2 regions of the Aeribacillus composti genome follow, and region 2 is predicted to be linked to the other one. Evidence: riboswitches for the same ligand, from Rfam matches in the RefSeq annotation. Region 2 holds a riboswitch; the other holds the start of a gene.
What was found. A riboswitch is a leader RNA that binds a small molecule or an ion and turns the genes downstream of it on or off. The one in region 2 is predicted to bind cobalamin.
Positions count from the first base shown of each region.

Region 1: it holds a riboswitch for cobalamin, as region 2 does, so the genes downstream of both, RI196_RS14575 (ribonucleoside-diphosphate reductase subunit alpha) here and RI196_RS06620 (ABC transporter substrate-binding protein) in region 2, are expected to answer to the same signal.

Region 1 covers NZ_CP134501.1:2,991,692-2,996,534, forward strand. The annotation lists gene RI196_RS14565 (globin-coupled sensor protein) at 137-1,426, opposite strand; gene RI196_RS14570 (Hsp20/alpha crystallin family protein) at 1,769-2,209, shown strand; cobalamin riboswitch at 2,342-2,520, shown strand; gene RI196_RS14575 (ribonucleoside-diphosphate reductase subunit alpha) at 2,657-4,843, shown strand, end outside.
Region 2 covers NZ_CP134501.1:1,333,481-1,338,323, reverse strand. The annotation lists gene RI196_RS06630 (adenosylcobinamide amidohydrolase) at 1-109, opposite strand, end outside; gene RI196_RS06625 (FecCD family ABC transporter permease) at 111-1,172, opposite strand; gene RI196_RS06620 (ABC transporter substrate-binding protein) at 1,135-2,109, opposite strand; cobalamin riboswitch at 2,214-2,394, opposite strand; gene RI196_RS06615 (IS701 family transposase) at 2,671-3,852, shown strand; gene RI196_RS06610 (N-acetylmuramoyl-L-alanine amidase) at 3,970-4,843, shown strand, end outside.

The DNA of each region.
Region 1 (4,843 bases), 1.7 Mb from region 2:
AGGCGGTATGGTGATTTATGAAGCAAACATCTCCCGGCCGCCCTCCTTTTCATCTATCTATTTATGGTTCAGTACCAATAAAAACCCCATCTCTCCTAAGTTCGGAATGATGGGGCTCAAGCGTCTGAAAAAGAATTTATATATGATTGGCCAGCTTTTTTAAATGTTCTGAAGTCTCATTGATTTGCGCAATGAAATTTGTTATATCATCAATGATTTCAGCAAAGTTTTCGAGTTCATTTTTCGTCTTTTCAGTTTGTTCTTTATTTTTGTCGAAGGCATACAAAATATTGTCGAAGAATTGGTTCATCTCTTTCATTCTTTGCGAACCATTGCTTGTAAGCTCTGTTACTTCCACAATAGATGAAGCGGTATCGTTAATTTTCGCTCTGATTTCCTCAATTAAATTGGAAACGCCAAGCACGGAATTTTTTGTTTCTTCCGCCAGCTTTCTCACTTCACTAGCAACAACAGCGAATCCTTTCCCGTATTCCCCTGCGCGCGCCGATTCAATTGCGGCATTTAAAGCCAGCAAGTTAGTTTGTTCAGCAATAGAAGTAACAATCGAGACGACATGATTAATTTTTTCAGAAGTTTGTTCAAGCGACTTTATTTTTAAAGCAATATCATCAGTCCGTTCTTTTATATTGACCATTAAACCGGAGTGAAAATTCAAGTCTTCTCTCCTTGAACTGACCTCTGCTTCGGTTGATGCCGCTGTTTCAAAACGATCAACTGCAATTAAGGCAAATTGTTTGGATCGTTCGTTAATTTTTTGTATAGCTGAATTGGCTGATTCAATAAGATCAGCAAGACGAATGGAGGTTTGGGCGATGTTTTCATGAAGCTCCTGTTTTTCCTTTTCGATTTTTTGCCGTCTTTTTAAATACTCCTCATTATATGCTTCCAGCACAATTTGCTGTTCAAAGTTTAACATTTTTGCAATGGTGACCACCGCTTTATGATAATCTTCCTTCGATGGACACGCTTTCGCAACAACGGAAAAAATAGATTTCTGTAATTGCTGGAATGAACTCATGTACCAAATCGTATCTAATCCAATGCGGACGTGGGCTACAGCAATCCGCTTCATTCTTGTTATATCTTCATCTGTCAAGGATCCGCTAAACATAAGCAGCACATGTTTTTTCAATCTTTCCTTCTGCTTTTCGATCGAGCTGTATTTATTAATTAAGTCAATCAAAAATTGTTCTTGATGGAGAGCATCATAAAATGCATCGATAATAAACTTTATGTTTTCTTCAATCGCATCTTTTAATATAAGAGTACAAATAAGATCATCCTTTGTCAGGCCAACCATCGCTAATTGTCTTTGATATTTTTCATCAGTCACTTCAAGTTTTACTTGTTGAAGATCTACTTGTTTTTCAAAAAGTGATGGAACTTGTTTTCTTTTTTTAAACATTGGTTGATTTCCCCTTCAAAATTCATTATTAGTGTCCATTGTATATATCGGCAATTAAAAATAGATGATCAACAATTTTTTCAATTAATTTTTAAAATTTATTCAAATTCGTTAAATTCAATATTCGAAAATGAAATATTTTCTATAAAACTAAAGATTACTGTTGACGAAAAACATGTTTAAAGGCGATTATAAATAGTAAAAATCTGAAAGAGCTCTATTCCGAAATAACTTTGGATACACCGGACATTGAAAACAATAATTGGAATTTTGCTTTATGTATATTTCTCTTCCCAACACAAATAATATTTTCTGTAAAAAAATCAAAGGAGGAACAATCATATGGCTCTCATTCCTTACGATCCTTTTTCTGAGATCAACCAATTTAGACGAAACATGAATCGCGTTTTTTCTGAAAGCTTCCCGCATTTTTTTGAAAACTTTGAGACTATGAATACCCCCCGGCTTGATATTCATGAAACTGCTAATGAAGTAATTGTTACGTGTGATTTGCCCGGCCTTGAAAAAAAGGAAGACGTTGACATTCATCTTGATCGCAACGTTCTTACGATCAGCGGCACAATTCAAAGAAGCAAAGAAGTAAAGGAAGAAGAAATGCATAGACGCGAACGGTTTGTCGGGCGGTTTCACCGCGCTGTTGCATTGCCGGCAAATGTAAAAGAAGAAGAAGTGAGCGCGACATATAAAAATGGCGTTTTGGAAATCCGTATTCCAAAACAAACCGAAAACAACAAAAAGAAAATTGATATTCAGTTTCATTAATTGTTTCGTGAGGTTGCAAAATTTCAATCAGCCTCACTTTTTTATTGCAATTTTCGCCAAGTACGATTATGATGAATATATAACATCAAAATCTATATATTGTGTAATAAAAAACAATTAAATACTATATATTGAAAACCTAACGACAAAGGTGCTGTTTTCAGCTTAAAAGGGAATCCGGTGAGAATCCGGAACTGTCCCCGCAACTGTGAGTGCTACGAAATGAATAATCCACTGTACGTTTCGTATGGGAAGGATTCAAAGTAGGATGAAGCACGAGTCAGGAGACCTGCCTTTGTCCGAACGTTTCTAATTCTTCGGGGGTTGGGAAGATGAAACGATGGTTTGAATGGAGTAGTTTCGCCTTGTAAACTGCCTCCTTTTTAATCATCGTTTGATCCGCTCAGCTTCCTGAGCGGTTTTTTATTTTGATAAGGAGGATGTTTGATGAATATTACGAAAGCATTAAATCTATACGAGGTTTTTCAAAATCATTTTAACAGGAGCGATTTGGAACTTTATCTAAGGCAGCTTGAAGAAAAGTTTCCGTCCCTTTCCTTTCATGAATACAGCGAAAGAGTGCTGACAACCTTACAATACCAGCAGATTGATGATCTTGAAAAATTTACAAACCTGCTGATTATTGAAGCTTTAGCAAACATTTCGGAAAGTGAGCCGGATTGGACTTTTTTAGCTGCACACGTATTTCTTGAAAAAATTTACCATGAAGCGAGCCAAAACAGAAATTACAACCAACCGGGCTACGGCGATTTTTATTTGTTAATCGAAACATTAACCGATCTTGGAATCTACAGCCCTCTTTTGCTAGAGCATTATTCAAAAGAGGAAATTATGGAGCTGGGAAATGCCATTGATCCTGAGAAGGACAAGCTGTTTACATACATCGGATTAAGGACCCTTTACGACCGGTATTTAGCTAAAGATTTTCATAAACGAACATTTGAGCTTCCACAGGAACGTTTTATGATCATCGCTATGACGTTAATGATGAAAGAGCATCCATCCAAACGTTTGCATCTTGTAAAGGAAGCGTATTGGGCATTGAGCCATTTATATATGACGGTTGCAACACCGACATTGGCTAATGCAGGAAAATCAGTCGGTCAGCTTTCAAGCTGCTTTATTGATACGGTAGACGACAGCCTTCAAGGCATTTATGATTCGAACACTGATATTGCCAATGTTTCTAAAAGCGGCGGAGGCATTGGAGTGTATTTGGGGAAAATCAGAAGCCGCGGAAGCGATATCCGGGGGTTCAAAGGAGTTTCATCAGGTGTCATTCCTTGGATGAAGCAATTAAATAATACGGCGGTGAGCGTCGACCAGCTCGGCCAAAGAAAAGGAGCAATTGCCGTTTATTTGGATGTTTGGCATAAAGATATTTTCGCTTTCCTTGATGCAAAATTAAATAACGGAGATGAACGGCTGCGCACCCATGATTTATTTACAGGTGTATGCATTCCTGATCTATTTATGGAACAAGTTGAAAAGCGCGGAGACTGGTATTTGTTCGATCCCCACGAAGTTCGCAAAGTCATGGGATTCAATCTGGAAGATTTTTATGATGAAGAAAAAGGTAACGGCAGCTTTCGGGAAAAATATTTTGAGTGTGTGAATCATCCATCCTTATCTAAAGAAAAAGTGCCTGCGATTGAAATAATGAAACGGATTATGATCAGCCAGCTTGAAACGGGAACGCCTTTTATGTTTTATCGTGATGAAGTGAATCGGAAAAACGCAAACAAGCATGCCGGCATGATTTATTGCAGCAATTTATGCACAGAGATTGCGCAAAATCAAAGCTCAACAACTGTTGAAGAACAATATGTCGAAGATGGAAAAATTGTCATTGTGAAAAAGCCCGGCGATTTCGTCGTCTGCAACCTTTCTTCCATCAATTTGGCACGGGCTGTCACTGATAATGTTCTGGAACGATTAATCCCTATTCAAGTGCGGATGCTGGACAACGTCATCGATTTAAACAGCATTCCGGTATTACAGGCGAAGCTTACAAATGAAAAATACCGTGCAATCGGTCTTGGAACGTTTGGCATGCATCATTTATTTGCACTAAAGGAAATTGCATGGGAAAGTAACGAGGCAGTCCAATTTGTCGATCAATTATATGAAAAAATTGCGTATTTAACCATTCAGTCGAGTATGGAGCTCGCAAAAGAAAAAGGCGCATACCCTCTCTTTAAAGGCTCGGAGTGGGATACGGGCCGATATTTTGAGATCCGCGGTTATACGTCAAAAAAATGGCAGGAATTAAAGGAAAAGGTGCAGACTTTTGGCATCCGCAACAGCTATTTAATGGCGGTCGCACCGAACGCATCGACCTCCATTATAGCCGGAAGCACAGCAAGCATCGATCCAATTTTCCAAAAAGTTTATTCAGAGGAAAAGAAAGACTACAAAATTCCAGTTACTGTTCCGGACTTAAATGCAAAAACGACTTGGTATTATAAATCCGCTTATTTGATCGACCAAACATGGAGCATTAAACAAAATGCGGTGCGTCAAAAACATATTGACCAGTCCATTTCGTTCAACTTTTACGTTCTAAACACGATCAAAGCGAAAGAATTGCTGGAGCTTCATTTGACTGCTTGG
Region 2 (4,843 bases):
CGTTTGGCCCCAAAATGCCAAATATTTCCCCTTTTTTTACTGAGAAGGAAAGGTTTTCGATAATCTTTCGCTCTTGATAGCCTCCCGAAATGTTCTTGACTTGCAGCATGTTACCCTCTTCTTTCCATTCTTTGTTTCATTAAAATAAAGGCAAAGCTGGGAGCGCCGATTAAAGCCGTGATCACACCGATCGGAAGTTCTGTCGGCGACACGATCGTTCTTGAAACGAGATCCGCCAAAATTAAAAAAGCGGCGCCAAAAATGGCGGACAGAGGGAGAAGATGGCGATAATCACTTCCCCAAAGCAGCCTGTTTACATGCGGGATGACAAGACCGACAAACCCAATCGTTCCGCTGATGGCAACGGCCGCACCGGCTAAACAAGAGGATGATGCTAAAATAAACAGCTTTCTCCTTTTTACATGGACCCCAAGCTGCTTCGCCTTTTCTTCGCCAAAGGACAGAGCGTTTAATTCTGTTCCGTTTACAAAAATCAAAATGGACCCGATTAAAAAAAACGGCAAAAGCATCAAAACGTATCCCCAGCCGCGCATCGCAACGCTTCCTAACAGCCAGTTGACAATTTGTCGCAATTCTTCTCCTGTCAGGGCAATCATCAACGAAATGAAAGCACTTAAAAAGGAACTTAAAATAATTCCGGTCAGCACAATGGTTTCAATCCTCATCGTTTTTTCAATGAAATTGGCGAACAAAATCACAGCCAAAATCGTTAAAAAACCCGTAAAAATGCTGACAACCGGCAAAGTGAATGAGCCGAAAAAAGGAATTTGAATGCCGAAAAAAAGAACAAGTACAGCACCTAAAGAAGAACCTGATGAAACACCGAGCGTATAAGGATCTGCCAAAGGGTTTTGCAAAAGCCCTTGATAACAAGCCCCCGCCATTGCAAGCGAGGCTCCGACAAGTCCGGCTAAAACGACACGAGGAAGTCGAATATCAAGCACAATGCTTTTCATGCTTTCATCAATGTCCGGCGCCAAACCAGTATGAAACAGTTGATTGAAAATTATTTGGAAAATATCCTTAAACGTGATGTGAAACGTTCCGATAGAAATTCCTAAAAAGACGGAAAAAATAAGAAAACAAGCGGTCGCCGTATAGGCGACCACATGTTTATTTTTTGTAGACATCCGGATAAATTGCTTTCGCAAGTTCTTCTACTCCTTCAACCAATCTTGGGCCTGGGCGGCTCACCAAGTCGGAATGCACATCGTAAACCCGTTTATTTTTCACCGCTGATACATTTTCCCATCCTTTGCGTGCCAACACCTGGTCAACAGCTTTATCGACGTAATAGCCGTATGTCGTCACAATGACGTCTGGGTTCAGTTTTACAACGGCTTCTTCCGTCATTTGCGGCCAGCCTTCTTGATCGCCCGCTGCATTTTTTGCTCCAATGATCGTTAGCATTTCATCCATAAACGTTCCTTTTCCAGTCGTATAGATTTGTGGTGCGGGATTCACTTCGACAAAAACAGACACTTTTTGATCATCCGGAATCGTTTTTCCTTTTTCTTGAATATCCGCCAGTTTCGTTTTCATCTCAGCCACAATATCTTCGGCTTTGTCACTTGTCCCTGTAATTTTGCCGATTGTCTGGATGGAGTCATACACTTTATCAAATGATTGGGCATCTTCGACTACAAAAACATTTATTCCCGCATCTTTCAGCTGCTTCAGCCCTTCCTGCGAGTTATGGGCGCTGGAAGCATGCGCTAAAACAAGATCCGGTTTTAAAGAAATAATTTTTTCAACATTAAATTCCATCCCGCCAACCTTTTCTTTGTTTTGAACATCTTCCGGATAGTTGTCATTATCACTTACACCGACAATTTGTTCACCCAACCCTAAAGCATAGGCAATTTCAGTATTGCTTGGAATTAGCGAAACAATCCGCTCCGGTTTTTCGTTTACCGTCACCTCATTTCCTAAACCGTCCTTGACCTTCACCGGAAATTGTGAAGCCGTCTCTTCCGTCTTTTGATTGCTTTTGTTTTCAGACGGCTCTGATGTATTTTGTTGGCCGCATCCAGCCGCAATTCCAAATAGAAGTAATAAGGCTAAAAATAGTGCAGATAGTTTTTTCATCATTTTCCTCCTCCAATAAAAAACATCTTCTTGAATTCGATAAGAAGATGTCTGAAAACGTACATATGTATTGTTTTCAAACACCTCCCTATCCGCGTAGGGTTTTAGGTGTGCTCAAACAGGCAGGTCTCCTGGCTCATGGTCATCGCTTCCTGGACCTTCCCGTTGAAACAGTGGTTTTCCCAGGTTGCTCCCATTCACAGTGGCGGGACCGCGTTGGATTTTCACCAAACTTCCCTTTTAAGCTGGCAGCTATGTGCCGGCACCTGTTTGCTTTTTGGTATAATGTTATGACGAAATGTATTATACATGATTTGATTGAATTCTGGTAGGAAGAAAATGCAAAAAATCGACAAATTGACCTAAATGTTTTGGATTTCGATACAGTTTTCGCTAAAAATAAAATTTTTTTGAACTTCCTTTCCATTACTTGAATAAAATACTGTAGATGAGCAAATTCACTAACATAAATTTACATCCGAACAAAAAAGGAGACATGAACCCGATTCCTTGATTAGAATAGATGTGTCACCAAACCATTCTCAAGGAGGTTCATGTCTCATGAATAGACTACCACATCACCAAGGAATCGACAAGTTTTTCGCAATGTTGGGGCTGGCCCTTTATTTCTCTAAGCCGGTCATGAAGCATCTCGTTCATATTATCGATGCGCTGACAACGAAAGGATTTGTGGGAACCTTGACCGATCTGCATCATGAGAGCTTTCATCCCAACCATCGAACGACACTGAGCCATTTTTTCACGAAAAGCCCTTGGGATGAAGAAATCTTGCTTCGCAAACTCCAGCAGTGGATGCTTCGTCATGTGGAACGAACGGCCAAGCGAAAGAATCACCCCATTTTTGTTTCGATCGATGATACGATCTGCCGAAAAACGAAGCCTTCGTCACAGGCGAAACACGCTATTGAAGGGTGTAATTGGCATTATTCTCACGCGGACAAAAAGTCGATTTGGGGACACTCTCTCGTCTGGCTCATGGTTCATACGATGACGCAAGCCTTTCCCTTTGCGTTTCGCCTCTACGACAAGGCGGATGGGAAAAGCAAGGGTCAATGGGCCATCGAGATGCTTTCTTCTTTGGATGTGCACGGTTCTGTTTATGTGCTGATGGATTCTTGGTACCCATCGAAAACACTCGTGGAAGCCTGCCTGAAAAAAGGATTCCACGTCATTGCGATGCTCAAGACGAATCGGGTTCTTTATCCAAAAGGCATCGCCATCCAAGCCAAACAGTTTGCCCGCTATATCGAACCGAACGACACCCATCTCGTCACGGTGGGAGAAGAGCGTTATCGCGTGTATCGCTACGAGGGAGCGCTGAAAGGTCTCGATGATGCCGTTGTGTTGTTGGCTTGGAAAGCCGATCAGCCGATGACACCTGAACATCTTCACTGCGTCTTGAGCACCGACCGGGAGCTAAGCGATGAAGAGATCTTGCGCTACTATGCCCAGCGTTGGTCGATCGAATGCTTTTTTCGACAAGCGAAAGACCAGCTGAAGCTCGATGGGTACCGCGTTCGTCAACGTCGGGCGGTGAAACGGTATTGGATCTTGGTGCAACTCGCTTATGTGTACAGTATGGTCGAATCCAACAGCGATTTCTCTACCGGGCTTGACTTCCTTCGAAAGAAGAAAGGACATAGCCTCGTGGAGTTTATTTACGATGCAGCGAAACAAGATATTCCCATTGATGTCGTTAAAAAACAGCTTCATGTGGCATAAGGGGTACTCCGTTTGTCTCTTTTTACATGGTAATTATTGTAATGAAAATTGCTCAACTACAGTAAAATATTTGCAGACAAGCGAATTGGATGTTTGAAAACGAAGGAGGATATTGCAGTGACAACCGTTCTTTTAGACCCTGGCCACGGAGGAAGCGATCCCGGCGCAACCTATAGAAATTATGAGGAAGAAGATTTTACGTTGACTATTGCCCTCTTGGCAAGACAACATTTACTTGAACATTACCAAGTCAACGTGCTCATGACGCGCACAGACGATCGAACAGTCGGTTTGTCAGAAAGATCATCCATGGCTAATCGAGAGAATGTTGATTTTTTCTGTTCCATTCATATTAATGCCGGCGGAGGAACAGGTTTTGAAAGCTATGTTTATAACGGAGGGGCCTCTCCAAGAACGATCCAATACCGGTCCGTCATCCATGATCAAATTATGAGCGTCATCGGTCCGAAATATAGCGTAAAGGATCGGGGCAAAAAAAGCGCCAATTTTCACGTATTAAGAGAAACAAAAATGCCTGCGGTTCTTTTGGAAACATTGTTTATTGACCATTCGAATGACATCAAACTTTTAACATCGTCTGACTTTATGAGCGACTATGCAGCAAGCTTAGCCGATGGAATCGGAAAAGCGCTTAATTTGCCCAGAAAGTCGACACGCACCACCCCAACTCCGCAGCCATCGCCCGCTGCAGGCAGCAGGATGTACAAAGTCATTGCCGGTTCCTTTAAAAACCGAGAAAATGCAGAAAAGCTGATAAATGAACTGAAAGGAAAAAATGTTGATAGTTTCCTTTCCGCTGCGATGGTGGACGGAGCAAGTTATTTCCGCGTTCAAACAGGAGCATTTAAAAATTTGCAAAATGCAAAAGACCAGTTGGCAAGGCTTGTTCAATTAGGATACAAGGATGCATTTATATTAACCCCTGCAGAACAAGGAACGGCACAATCAGGCCAAAAGACAGATTCATCCC